Regions from separate parts of the Rhodococcus sp. C26F genome, predicted to be linked through region 2. Evidence: riboswitches for the same ligand, from Rfam matches in the RefSeq annotation. Region 2 holds a riboswitch; the other holds the start of a gene.
The links. Region 2 has a riboswitch for glycine ahead of ACLBYD_RS08655 (DMT family transporter). Riboswitches for the same ligand answer to the same signal wherever they lie in the genome.
Positions count from the first base shown of each region.

Region 1: another riboswitch for glycine. It lies ahead of gcvP (aminomethyl-transferring glycine dehydrogenase); the one in region 2 lies ahead of ACLBYD_RS08655 (DMT family transporter).

Region 1 covers NZ_JBKFBA010000006.1:26,123-31,752, forward strand. The annotation lists gene ACLBYD_RS09785 (DUF881 domain-containing protein) at 1-91, shown strand, start outside; gene gcvH (glycine cleavage system protein GcvH) at 134-538, shown strand; gene garA (glycogen accumulation regulator GarA) at 694-1,155, shown strand; gene ftsR (transcriptional regulator FtsR) at 1,155-1,892, shown strand; gene ACLBYD_RS09805 (bifunctional nuclease family protein) at 2,041-2,514, shown strand; gene ACLBYD_RS09810 (MerR family transcriptional regulator) at 2,756-3,382, shown strand; glycine riboswitch at 3,500-3,595, shown strand; gene gcvP (aminomethyl-transferring glycine dehydrogenase) at 3,758-5,630, shown strand, end outside.
Region 2 covers NZ_JBKFBA010000005.1:67,967-73,596, forward strand. The annotation lists gene ACLBYD_RS08645 (DUF2945 domain-containing protein) at 1-8, opposite strand, end outside; gene ACLBYD_RS08650 (DUF2254 domain-containing protein) at 86-1,411, opposite strand; glycine riboswitch at 1,544-1,633, shown strand; gene ACLBYD_RS08655 (DMT family transporter) at 1,776-2,813, shown strand; gene ACLBYD_RS08660 (SPFH domain-containing protein) at 2,865-4,106, opposite strand; gene ACLBYD_RS08665 (NfeD family protein) at 4,109-4,549, opposite strand; gene ACLBYD_RS08670 (TetR/AcrR family transcriptional regulator) at 4,766-5,401, shown strand; gene ACLBYD_RS08675 (oxygenase MpaB family protein) at 5,446-5,630, shown strand, end outside.

The DNA of each region.
Region 1 (5,630 bases), on a different contig from region 2:
CGGATCATTGTCCGTGGAACAGTCTCCGCAGGTGGAGGTGTCCGCCTTGCGGGAGATCGAGCCACGCCAATACTCTCAGCCCGGTAACTGAATCCGACGTTCCGGTCGAACGTCGTCTCCGAAAGGACCAGTCTTGACCGATTTCGCGACACCCGAGGATCTGCGGTACACCCCCGAGCACGAGTGGGTGCGCAGGACGGGCGCGACGACTGTGCGCATCGGGATCACCGACTACGCACAGTCCCAACTCGGCGACGTGGTCTTCGTGCAGCTGCCCGAGGCGGGCGCCGAGATCGCCGCCGGCGAGTCCTTCGGAGAGGTCGAGTCCACCAAGAGCGTGTCGGACGTGTTCGCGCCGCTGACCGCGAAGGTGACCGCCGTCAACACGGAACTCGACGCGAATCCCGAACTGGTGAACAGCAGCCCGTACGAGGACGGCTGGCTCGTCGACGTGGAGATCGGCAGCGAGAGCGACCTCGCCGAGGCGCTCGCGGAGACGCTCGACGCGGAAGGTTACCGCGGGATCACGGAAGGCTGACGGACCCGACAGGTAACGTGACCGCGACTGTCTGCGTCAGTACCCCCGAGCGGGGTACGGTCGGATATGGCGTGTGCCGTGTCGGACCTGAACGGGGCGAACGAATCAGCGACCGTCCGGGATCACCCGGGTGGTCGAACGGATAAGGAGAAACGGTGAGCGAGAACGGCAACGCGGGCTACGAGGAGACTCCTGCAGAGACCACTTCGGTATTTCGCGCCGACTTCCTGAACGAAGTGGAGGGCGCGGGTTCGGCCACCACCGAAGCGCCCGTCTCGGGTGTCGAGGGCCTGCCCGCCGGATCGGCGCTGCTGGTGGTCAAGCGGGGGCCCAATGCAGGATCGCGCTTCCTGCTCGACCAGCCCACCACCTCGGCGGGTCGGCATCCCGACAGCGACATCTTCCTCGACGACGTGACCGTCAGCCGTCGGCACGCCGAGTTCCGCCAGGACGAGGGCGAATTCCAGGTCGTCGACGTGGGAAGCCTCAACGGCACCTACGTCAACCGCGAGCCGGTCGACTCCGCCGTTCTCGCGAACGGCGACGAGGTGCAGATCGGCAAGTTCCGGCTGGTGTTCCTGACCGGTCCGCGAGGTAACCAGGGCGCAGGTAGCTGATGACCGCGGCCCGCCAGCCGGCGCCGGCCGGAATGTCGATCGGGTCGGTGCTCGACCGCCTGCGTCCGGAATTCCCGGACGTGACGATCTCGAAGATCCGATTCCTCGAGGCAGAGGGACTGATCAGCCCGGAACGCACACCCTCGGGCTACCGCCGCTTCTCGATCGCCGACTGCGAGCGTCTGCGGTACGTGCTCACCGCGCAGCGCGATCAGTACCTTCCGCTCAAGGTGATCAAGGAGCAGCTCGAGGCGATCGACCGCGGCGCCGCCACGGTGGGATCGGTCGAGACCCGGATCACCCGGCCGCGTCCGCTGGCGGTGGCCCGCGGCGAGGTCTCGCCGGAGGATCTGCGCACCGACCGCGAGATCCGGGTGAGCCGCGAGGATCTGTGCACCCGTGCCGGGATCGACGCGGCCTTCCTCACCGAGCTGGTGGGGGCGGGCCTGGTCAAGCCGGGCCCGGCCGGTTTCTTCGACGAGGACGCGGTGCTGCTCGCCCGCACGGCGAAGGCGATGGCGGAGTTCGGCCTCGAGGTTCGGCACCTGCGGGCGTTCAAGCTCGCCGCCGACCGCGAGGCCGCGCTCGTCGCGCAGATCGCCGGTCCGATCGCGAAGGGCCGCGACGCCGGGGCACGGCAGCGCGCCGAGGAGATGGTGCGCGAACTGGCCGCACTGTCGTTGACATTGCACACCTGCCTGGTGAAAGCGGCGGTGCAAGGGGCCCTCGACCGTTAGGCGACGAATTCGTCGCCGAGTGCGACCACGGCCCTACGTCGGGTGGTGACCTACGGCACCTGACGGATGCGCTGGAGGACACTAGAATTCCAGGCAGTACCTGTCGGGTGGTCCCACCACCGACGAGCAGCAGGACGGAGGCATCGCGATGAGCGAGATGCGGATAGTAGGGATTCGTATCGAACAGCCGCAGAACCAGCCTGTCCTCCTGCTGCGGGAGGTCGACGGCGATCGGTATCTGCCGATCTGGATCGGGCAGAACGAAGCGACCGCCATCGCCCTCGAACAGCAGGGGGTCGAACCGGCGCGGCCGCTGACCCACGACCTGATCAAGAACCTCCTCGAGGCGTTCGGTCACAACCTCCGCGAGGTGCGCATCGTCGACCTGCGCGAAGGGACGTTCTACGCGGATCTGGTCTTCGACGGAGGGATGCGCGTGTCCTGCCGGCCCTCCGACGGGGTCGCGGTGGCCTTGCGCATCGGCGCGCCGGTCCACGTCGAGGAACCGGTGCTCACCGAGGCAGGACTGGTCATGCCCGACGAACGGGAGGACGAGGTCGAGAAGTTCAAGGAGTTCCTCGACTCCGTCTCGCCCGACGATTTCAAGGCGACGGACGGCTGAGCGCCGTCCGTCCGCACGGCGACGAGCGTTGGCGCGCGCGTCGGCCGTGACGGTAGTAATGTCGAACGTTGCCTTCCGGTCGGCGTGTTGCAGCCCGACGCCCAACACCGGAGCGTACGCTGAGTTGATCCGCCAGGGATGACTCGGTGAGCCTGGGAGCGCTCGATGATCGGATGTGGTCGGGGGGATCCGCCAATCGATCGTTGCGAGGCAGAACTGGGCGCGCGAGAGGGAGTCAGTAGTGCGAGATCGGACGAAGGGACAGCCACTCGGCGTCGATTCCGGCGATCGCTCGAATCCGGCGCCGCGGACGAACGAGACCGACGAGATCCAACCGGGCCTGTTTCCGGACAACTCGGCGCCCGACGAGCTCGTCGGCTACCGCGTGCCCATCGCCTGCCAGATCGCGGGAATCAGCTACCGCCAGCTCGACTACTGGGCCCGCACGAATCTGGTCGTACCGTCCATCCGCGGAGCCGCCGGCTCCGGTAGCCAACGGCTGTACTCGTTCAAGGACATCCTCGTCCTGAAGATCGTCAAGCGCCTGCTCGACACCGGCGTCTCGCTGCAGAACATCCGCGTCGCCGTCGACCATCTCCGCAGCCGCGGGGTGGGCGACCTCGCGAAGATCACCCTGTTCTCCGACGGCACCACCGTCTACGAGTGCACGTCACCCGAAGAGGTCGTCGACCTGCTGCAGGGCGGACAGGGTGTCTTCGGGATCGCGGTGAGCGGCGCGATGCGCGAGCTCACCGGCAGCATCGCCGATTTCCCCGCCGAACGCGCCGACGGCGGTGGCGTCGAGGAACGCCCCGAGGACGAACTGGCGTCGCGTCGCCGCGAACGCATCAACCGCCGCATCGGCTGACCCCACCACTGATGTCGCATCGGCCGACCACATGACCGCTCCACTCCACCGCCTGCGGCACTTTCCGCACCTGCGGTATTTCGACCCCCGCGACGTGAACTAGACTCGAAGACGCGTCGCCATCACGCGGGAGAGACCCGGACACCGAGCCGGGCGCCGAAGGAGCAGCACCTCCCCGTCAATCTCTCAGGCAACCGGGACCGCGTGAGCTCCGACGTCTCTGGAAAGCGGCGGGAGCACCCGCCCGCCCACGGGGAAAGGCTCTGGCCGGCCGAATCTCTCAGGCGCTCGCTCCGCGAGCTCACGACAGAGGGGGAGGAACCACCTCGCGCGACCGCGCGCATGTGGACCTCGCCGACCAGCCCGGGAGCTGCGATGACAGATGCCGTCACCTCGAACTTCGCCGATCGCCACATCGGCCCCGACACCGCCGGCCTGAACCGGATCCTCGACGTCGTCGGAGTCGATTCCCTCGACGCCCTCGCCACCGCCGCGGTGCCGGCCGCCATCCTCGACGACCGTGCAGACAACGTGCCGACCGGCCTCGACGTCCTCGACGCGCCCCGCTCCGAGCACGACGTACTCGCCGAGTTGAAGGCACTCGCGTCGCAGAACACCGTGGCGACGTCGATGATCGGTCACGGCTACTACGACACGCTCACGCCGCCCGTGCTGCTGCGCAACATCATCGAGAACCCCGCCTGGTACACGGCCTACACCCCCTACCAGCCGGAGATCAGCCAGGGACGCCTCGAGGCGCTGCTGAACTTCCAGACCATGGTCGCCGACCTGACCGGCATGGAGATCGCGAACTCGTCGATGCTCGACGAGGCCACCGCCGCCGCCGAGGCGATGACCCTGCTGCGCCGCGCGAACCGTAAGTCCAAGAGCCCGCGCCTGGTCGTCGACGTCGACCTGTTCGCGCAGACCGCCGCGGTGCTGGCGACCCGCGCCGAACCGCTCGGCATCGAGATCGTCACGGTCGACCTCGCTGCCGACGGGCTGCCCGAGGGCGAGTTCTTCGGCGTGATCGTCCAGGTGCCCGGCGCTTCGGGACGCATCATCGACGCCGCTCCGATCATCGCGGCCGCCCACGACCGCGGCGCGCTCGTCGCCGTCGGTGCCGATCTGCTGGCCATGACCTTGATCACCCCGCCCGGGGAGCAGGGCGCCGACGCGTGCTTCGGCACCACCCAGCGGTTCGGTGTGCCGATGGGCTTCGGTGGGCCACACGCCGGCTACCTCGCCGTCGGTAGCGCCCACACCCGCACCCTGCCCGGACGCCTCGTCGGTGTCTCGGTGGACGCGGACGGCAGCCCGGCCTACCGCCTCGCGCTGCAGACCCGTGAGCAGCACATCCGCCGTGAGAAGGCCACCAGCAACATCTGCACCGCCCAGGTGCTCCTCGCCGTGCTCGCGGCCATGTACGCCTCGTACCACGGCGCCGAAGGCCTCACCGGCATCGCCCGCCGCGTCGCCGGGCACGCCCGCCGCCTCGCCGACGGTCTGCGCGCCGGTGGCGTCGAGGTTGTCCACGACGAGTTCTTCGACACCGTCCTCGTGCGCGTCCCGGGGCGCGCCGACGCCGTGCTCGCCGCCGCCCTCGAGGCGGGCATCAACCTGTACCGGGTCGACGACGATCACGTGTCGATCTCGTGCGACGAGGCCACCACCGCGGCGCACGTCGACGCGGTCCTGCGCGCCTTCGGCGTCACCGCCGGGGACGCAGCCGAGGGAACGGCGCTGCCGCAGGCCCTTGCCCGCACCAGCGAGTTCCTGCAGCACGAGGCGTTCACCCGCTACCGCACCGAGACCGCGATGATGCGTTACCTGCGGCGCCTGTCCGACAAGGACCTCGCCCTCGACCGGACGATGATCCCGCTGGGCTCGTGCACGATGAAGCTCAACGCCGCCGCCGAGATGGAGGCCATCACCTGGCCCGAGTTCGCGGGTCTGCATCCCTTCGCTCCGGCGGACCAGACGGCCGGCATCCGCCGTCTCATCGCCGATCTGGAGGACTGGCTCGCCGCGGTGACGGGGTACGACGCCGTGAGCCTGCAGCCCAACGCCGGCAGCCAGGGAGAGTACGCAGGGCTCCTCGCGATCCGTCACTACCACCTCGACCGTGGCGACACCGACCGGGACATCTGCCTGATCCCGTCGAGCGCGCACGGCACCAATGCCGCATCCGCCGTGATGGCGGGCATGCGTGTCGAGGTCGTCGCGTGCCGCCCGAACGGGGATGTCG
Region 2 (5,630 bases):
GTCGCCATGTCGTCGTCCTCCCGATCGGCCCGCTTCCTGTGACGGTCGGATAGCCGTCTCCCACCGGTCCTACACCCCAGGCCGATCAGTCCGTCCGATGCTCCGCGGGATCCGCGGAGCCCTCGGCGACGGCACGGAAACGTTCGAGGTCCTCCGGATGGAACTCGGGCCGGGCGACCACCGCGTCGACGAGCAGACGCAACTGATGTTGCAGGGCCGGCACCGACTCGGTGCGCCCCTGCTCGGAGAGATGATCGATGAGCATGCGGAGCACCCGGGCGAGCGCCGTGGCCACGTGCAGCTGCGCCGAACCGGCGTGCCGGATCTGCTCGAAGGCGTGCTCGATGTACTCGTCGGGCGACAGGATCCACGGACGCAGCAGAATCCGGCCGTCCGCACCCTCGATCGCCGGCACCGGACTGTCGGTGACCAGCAGGGTGCGTAGGAGACTGCCGAGCCGGAGCACCACCTCGGTGGCGGTTGTCGGGTCGTTGATCGCCTGACTCAGCGCACGCAGCGCGATGTCGACGAGTTGCCGCAACGCGAAGTCCACGTCCTGCTGCATGGTGCGCGCATTCGAGATCTCCACGGCCGCCTCGAGCCGCCGCAGGATCACCGCCCGTTCCGGCTTCGGATGGATCCGCAGCAGCGGTTCCCCGCAGTGGATGTACGCGCCGGGACGCGTCTCCATCCGCACGACCGAACCCGGCGGTACCACGGCGAGAACGAGTTCGGCCGGCGCCTGGGTCACCCAGCCGTCGCGCGGGGCGTGCACCGTCGCCCCCTCGGTGAAATCCGGTTCCGGCACCCGGTCGACGCGGATCTCGCGGTGCGCACTCCGGCTCGTGTTCGCGATGACCTTTTCGGCCTCCGAGGCGATGCTGCGCACCACCTCCCCGACCTGCAGACCGTGGGCCAGCCGGTTGAGATAGGCGATGATGAGCACCACGGTCGACACCGCGAGGACCACCGCGAGGGTGGTCGACAGCGTCGGGGCAGGTGCGGCGTCGTCCGCGCCGATGTGGCGCAGCGTCAGCACGCAGTAGACGAAGGTCGCCACCAGCATCCCGATCACCGTCTGGCTGGCCCGGTCCCGGATGAAGGACCGCATCACGCGCGGTGAGAACTGGCTGCTCGCCAACTGCAGGCTCACGACGGTCAACGAGAAGACGACACCGGCGGTGGTGATCGTGGCGCCCGCCACGGTGCTCAGCAGCCAGATCGCGGCGTTGCTGTTCATCTTCATGCCCCACGGGAAGGGGCCGGAGGTCCGATCGATGTAGCCGCTCACCTCCGCGAGCACGGCTCCGGCGACGACGACCAGCGCGGGCAGCGCGAACAGGCTCTCCCGGAATCGATATACGCCCGCGGCGATCCGCAACTGCATCCACGATCTCGGCAGAGCACTCATGTCGACCAAGCTAACCATCCGGTCTCCGCACCGCGGGCACTCGCAGCGAACTGTGGGCACGCGCACCGGATGTCCCCTGCGGCGCGGTCACGACGAGTCCATGAGATACTCGACGGACAACTGAACAGCCACCGAACCGCGGCGGGAGAGTCCCGCACACAGCGGGCGCCGAAGGAGCAACCTCCCCGGGAATCTCTCAGGCCCCCAGACCGCCACGGCGAGGCTCCTCTGGAAAGCAACTCTTCCGGGTTCACCGAAGGTGTAAGCGGCTCCGTCCGCGAAAGCTCTCAGGTCCGATGACAGAGCGGGGAACGACAACACCCGCTGGTGCTCGTTTCGTGCACCCTGGACCCGAGGTAGACGTGTGACCGTTTCCCTGGGCGCGCCCCTGCGCGCCGATGATGCCCTGCGCGCGCCTTCGCGCGCCGATGATGCGCTGCTCGAGCAGCGCGCCGATATTGCACCGACCGAGTCGCGTGGCCCCGTTCTCCCTCCCTCCCCCGCCCCGAAGTCGCCGCCGCGCGCGAACCGGCGACTCGGGATCGCCGCGATCGTGCTGTCCGCGACTGCGATGGGCGCCGCAGGATTGTTCGGCCGCAAGGCCACTCCCGAAGGCGCGGTGCTCGGTGAAGCACTGACGCTCGGGCGGATGGCGGTCGGAGCGATCGGCATGCTCCTCCTGATCGCGCTGTCCCGCCGCCTCGGACAGTTGCGCCGGACCCGCCTGTCCTGGTCGGTCGTCGGTGGCGGTGTCCTCCTCGGACTGTCCCTCGCGACCTATCTGTCCGCCACGGTGTTGACCGACCTGTCCCGTGCCGTGGTTCTCCATTACCTCGGCCCCGTCGTCGCGACGGCCCTCGCCCGGGTGTTCCTGAAGGAGAGGGTCGGTCGCCTCGACGCCTTGTCGATCGGCACGGCGTTCGCCGGGATGTTGCTCGCCGCCGGCCTGGTGGGCGGTGAGTCGTCCGGGGGCGAGCACGAGACGCTGGGTACCGTGCTGGGCGCGGCCTCGGGAGTCTTCTACGGCGGGGCCCTGCTGTGCTACCGCTATCGCACCGACATGCCGTCCGACGTCCGGTCCCTGTGGAACTTCGTCTTCGGTGCCGTCGCGGCAGGTGGGATGGTCGCGGTGACCCGACCCGACATGACGGGGATGACCGCGACGCACTGGTTGTGGGCCGGTGGGTTCTTCGTCGTCTGCGGTCTGTTCGCGCTGGGGCTGCTCGTCGTCGCGGGCAAGCACCTTCGTGCCGCGGAACTGTCCGGCCTGTCCTACCTCGAAGTCGTGGTCGCGCTGATGATCGGCATGGTCGCCTTCGGAGAGTCCGTGACCGTGCCCGCCGCCGCGGGCGCCGGTCTCATCGTGGTGGCGATGGCACTGCCGATGCTCGGCCGCCGATGACGAGTGGGAGGGCGCGCCGACCGGCGCGCCCTCCTACTCGAATCCGTTCCGTTACTGCTGTTGCGGCGGCTCGGCCGGCTGCTCGGATGCGTCGTTCGTCATCCAGCGCTGCGCCGGCGGCGTTGCGGGCAACGCCGACTGTCCTTCACCGGCACCCCCCTGCGTCCCCTCCGTGGCGAGACCCGTCCGAACTGCGGGGTCGACCGGCTTGCGCGCGACCGCCTCGGCTTCGGCGACGGCCTGGGCCACCTCGGGGTCGCGCTTGGTCGCGAACCAATCCTCGACCTCGGCACTGTCGTCCTCGGGCCGTTGCAGTTCCTCGTCGACAGGACTCGGTTCGAAGCGGAAGACGCCGTCCTCGCCGGGCGCGCCGAGCGTCCGCGCGAATCCTTCGAGCGCCTTGCCGAAGTCGCTCGGCACCACCCACATCTTGTTCGCATCGCCCTGGGCCATCTGCGGCAGGGTCTGCAGGTACTGGTAGGCGAGCAGCTCCGGAGTGGGCTTGCCGGCCTTGATCGCGGCGAAGACCTTCTCGATGGACTTCGCCTCGCCCTGGGCCTCGAGGTAGCGCGCCGCGCGATCACCCTGCGCGCGCAGGATCCGCGACTGCCGGTCGGCCTCGGCTTCGAGGATCGCGGCCTGCTTCGCACCCTCGGCGGAGAGGATGCGCGACTGCTTGTCGCCCTCGGCGGTCTTGATCGCGGATTCACGGTGACCCTCGGCCGTGAGGATCATCGCGCGCTTCTCGCGGTCGGCCTTCATCTGCTTCTCCATCGATTCCTGGATCGACGGCGGCGGATCGATGCTCTTGAGTTCGACCCGGGCGACACGCAGGCCCCATCGGCCGGTCGCTTCGTCGAGCACACCGCGAAGCTGACCGTTGATGGAGTCGCGGGAGGTGAGCGTCTCCTCGAGGGTCATTCCGCCGACGACGTTGCGGAGCGTGGTGACGGTGAGCTGCTCGACCGCGGCGATGTAGTTGCTGATCTCGTAGACGGCCGCCTGCGGGTTCGTGACCTGGAAGTACACGACCGTGTCGATGCTCAGCGTCAGGTTGTCCTGGGTGATGACCGGCTGCGGCGGGAACGAGACGACACGTTCGCGCAGATCGACCTTCGCGCGGATACGGTCGACGAAGGGCACCAGGAAGGTGAGCTGACCCGACGCCGTCCGGTAGTACCGGCCGAGACGTTCGATGACCGCGGCCTCCGCTTGCGGTACCAGGGATACCGATTTGGCCACGACCACCACGACCAGTGCCACCACCACGGCGAGCACGATCAGAGCTTCCATCCTCAGACACCCCTCCACACGACGGCTGTCGCGCCGTCTATCTGCATCACTGTCACTGTCGTTCCCGGCTCGTACACCTCGGTGGCGTCCAGCGGCCTGGCGGTCCACACCTCACCGTCGATCTTCACGCGCCCGGAATGCTCCCCCACCTGCTCGAGAACCAGGGCGTGCTTGCCCGGGAGAGCGTCGATCCCGGTGGGCAGAGCGGGCGGCTGGGAGTACCGCCGTCTCAGCATCGGCCGGACACCGAGCAGCAGAACCAGCGAGGTCACGGCGAAGATCACCGCGTCGATCCAGACGGGCAGATCGGTCACCGCGGAGACACCGCCGGTGACGAGCGCTGCACCGCCGAGCATGAGCAGCGCGAAATCGCCCGTGAGCGCTTCGCCGGCCGCCAACGCCACTCCGGCGATCAACCAAATCAATGCGGCCACGATCACCATCGAACCACAAATCGGACATCCTGGCAGACGCCCTGGTGGAGGAAGCGGTCTCCGCTCCTCGTCTTCGATGCTGCTTCCCGCAGGGGAGATCTCAGGCCGGGAATTCTGTATTTTTCCATTTTCCGTCCCGACCGGACTCCCACCTCGCTCCATAAGTGAAGTTAGCCGAAACACATCCTTTTGCCGTTGTGAGATCGGTGATACCGTCCCCGAACTATGGGTATCACCCCCGTGCGTTCGCTCCTCGTGGGAGCGTTGATCGGCCAGAGCGCCGACGCCGATCCGACCGACACCGCAATCCTTGCGGCCACCATCCGCTGCCTGAGCCATCACGGCCTCGAGCGGACGACCGTGGCCGACGTCGCGGCGGAGGCCGGCGTCGGACGCGCGACGGTCTTCCGGCGGTTCGACACCAAGGAGGAACTGCTCGGTCGCGCGTTCGCGTGGGAGCTCGATCAGCTCGTCACGCGGTTCCACGCGGCCATCGACGACATCGAGGACCCGTACGAGCGCGCGGTCGAATGGATCGTCGAAGCGGTCCGCACCGTTCGCCACCACCCGGTCGCACGACGATTCGTCGACGACGGAGCCGCCCTCCCCCTCCTGCACGATCCGCAGATCACCGCCGCGCTGCTCACGTCGGTCCGCCACGAACTCGACCTCACCGCACAACGGGCGGGGATCACGTTCGACACGGCCACCGCCGCTGAGATCGTCTCGCGATTCTTCGCGAGCGTGTGGCTCGCACCCGATCTGGGCAGCGCCACCGCGACCGACGACGGGGTACGACGGGTGGCCCGGACCATGCTGTCCTTCCTGATCGTGCCCTCGACGCCCTCCACCGACAGCTGATGTCCGCATCCGTTCCCCAGCCTTCGAACCCGAGGAGTCCGGCAATGGAAGTCACTCCCGCACAGCGTGTTCGCGCAAACATCGAGGACGACGTACCCGTCGCCGACCGCACCTTCGTCCGGTTGCTGGCAGACCGCCGCATCTGGCCGATGTTCCTGTTCCGGGCGCTGTCGCTCCAGGGCACCCACCCCACCGTCATGGTTGCGCTCGAACAACATTCGAAGTCGTT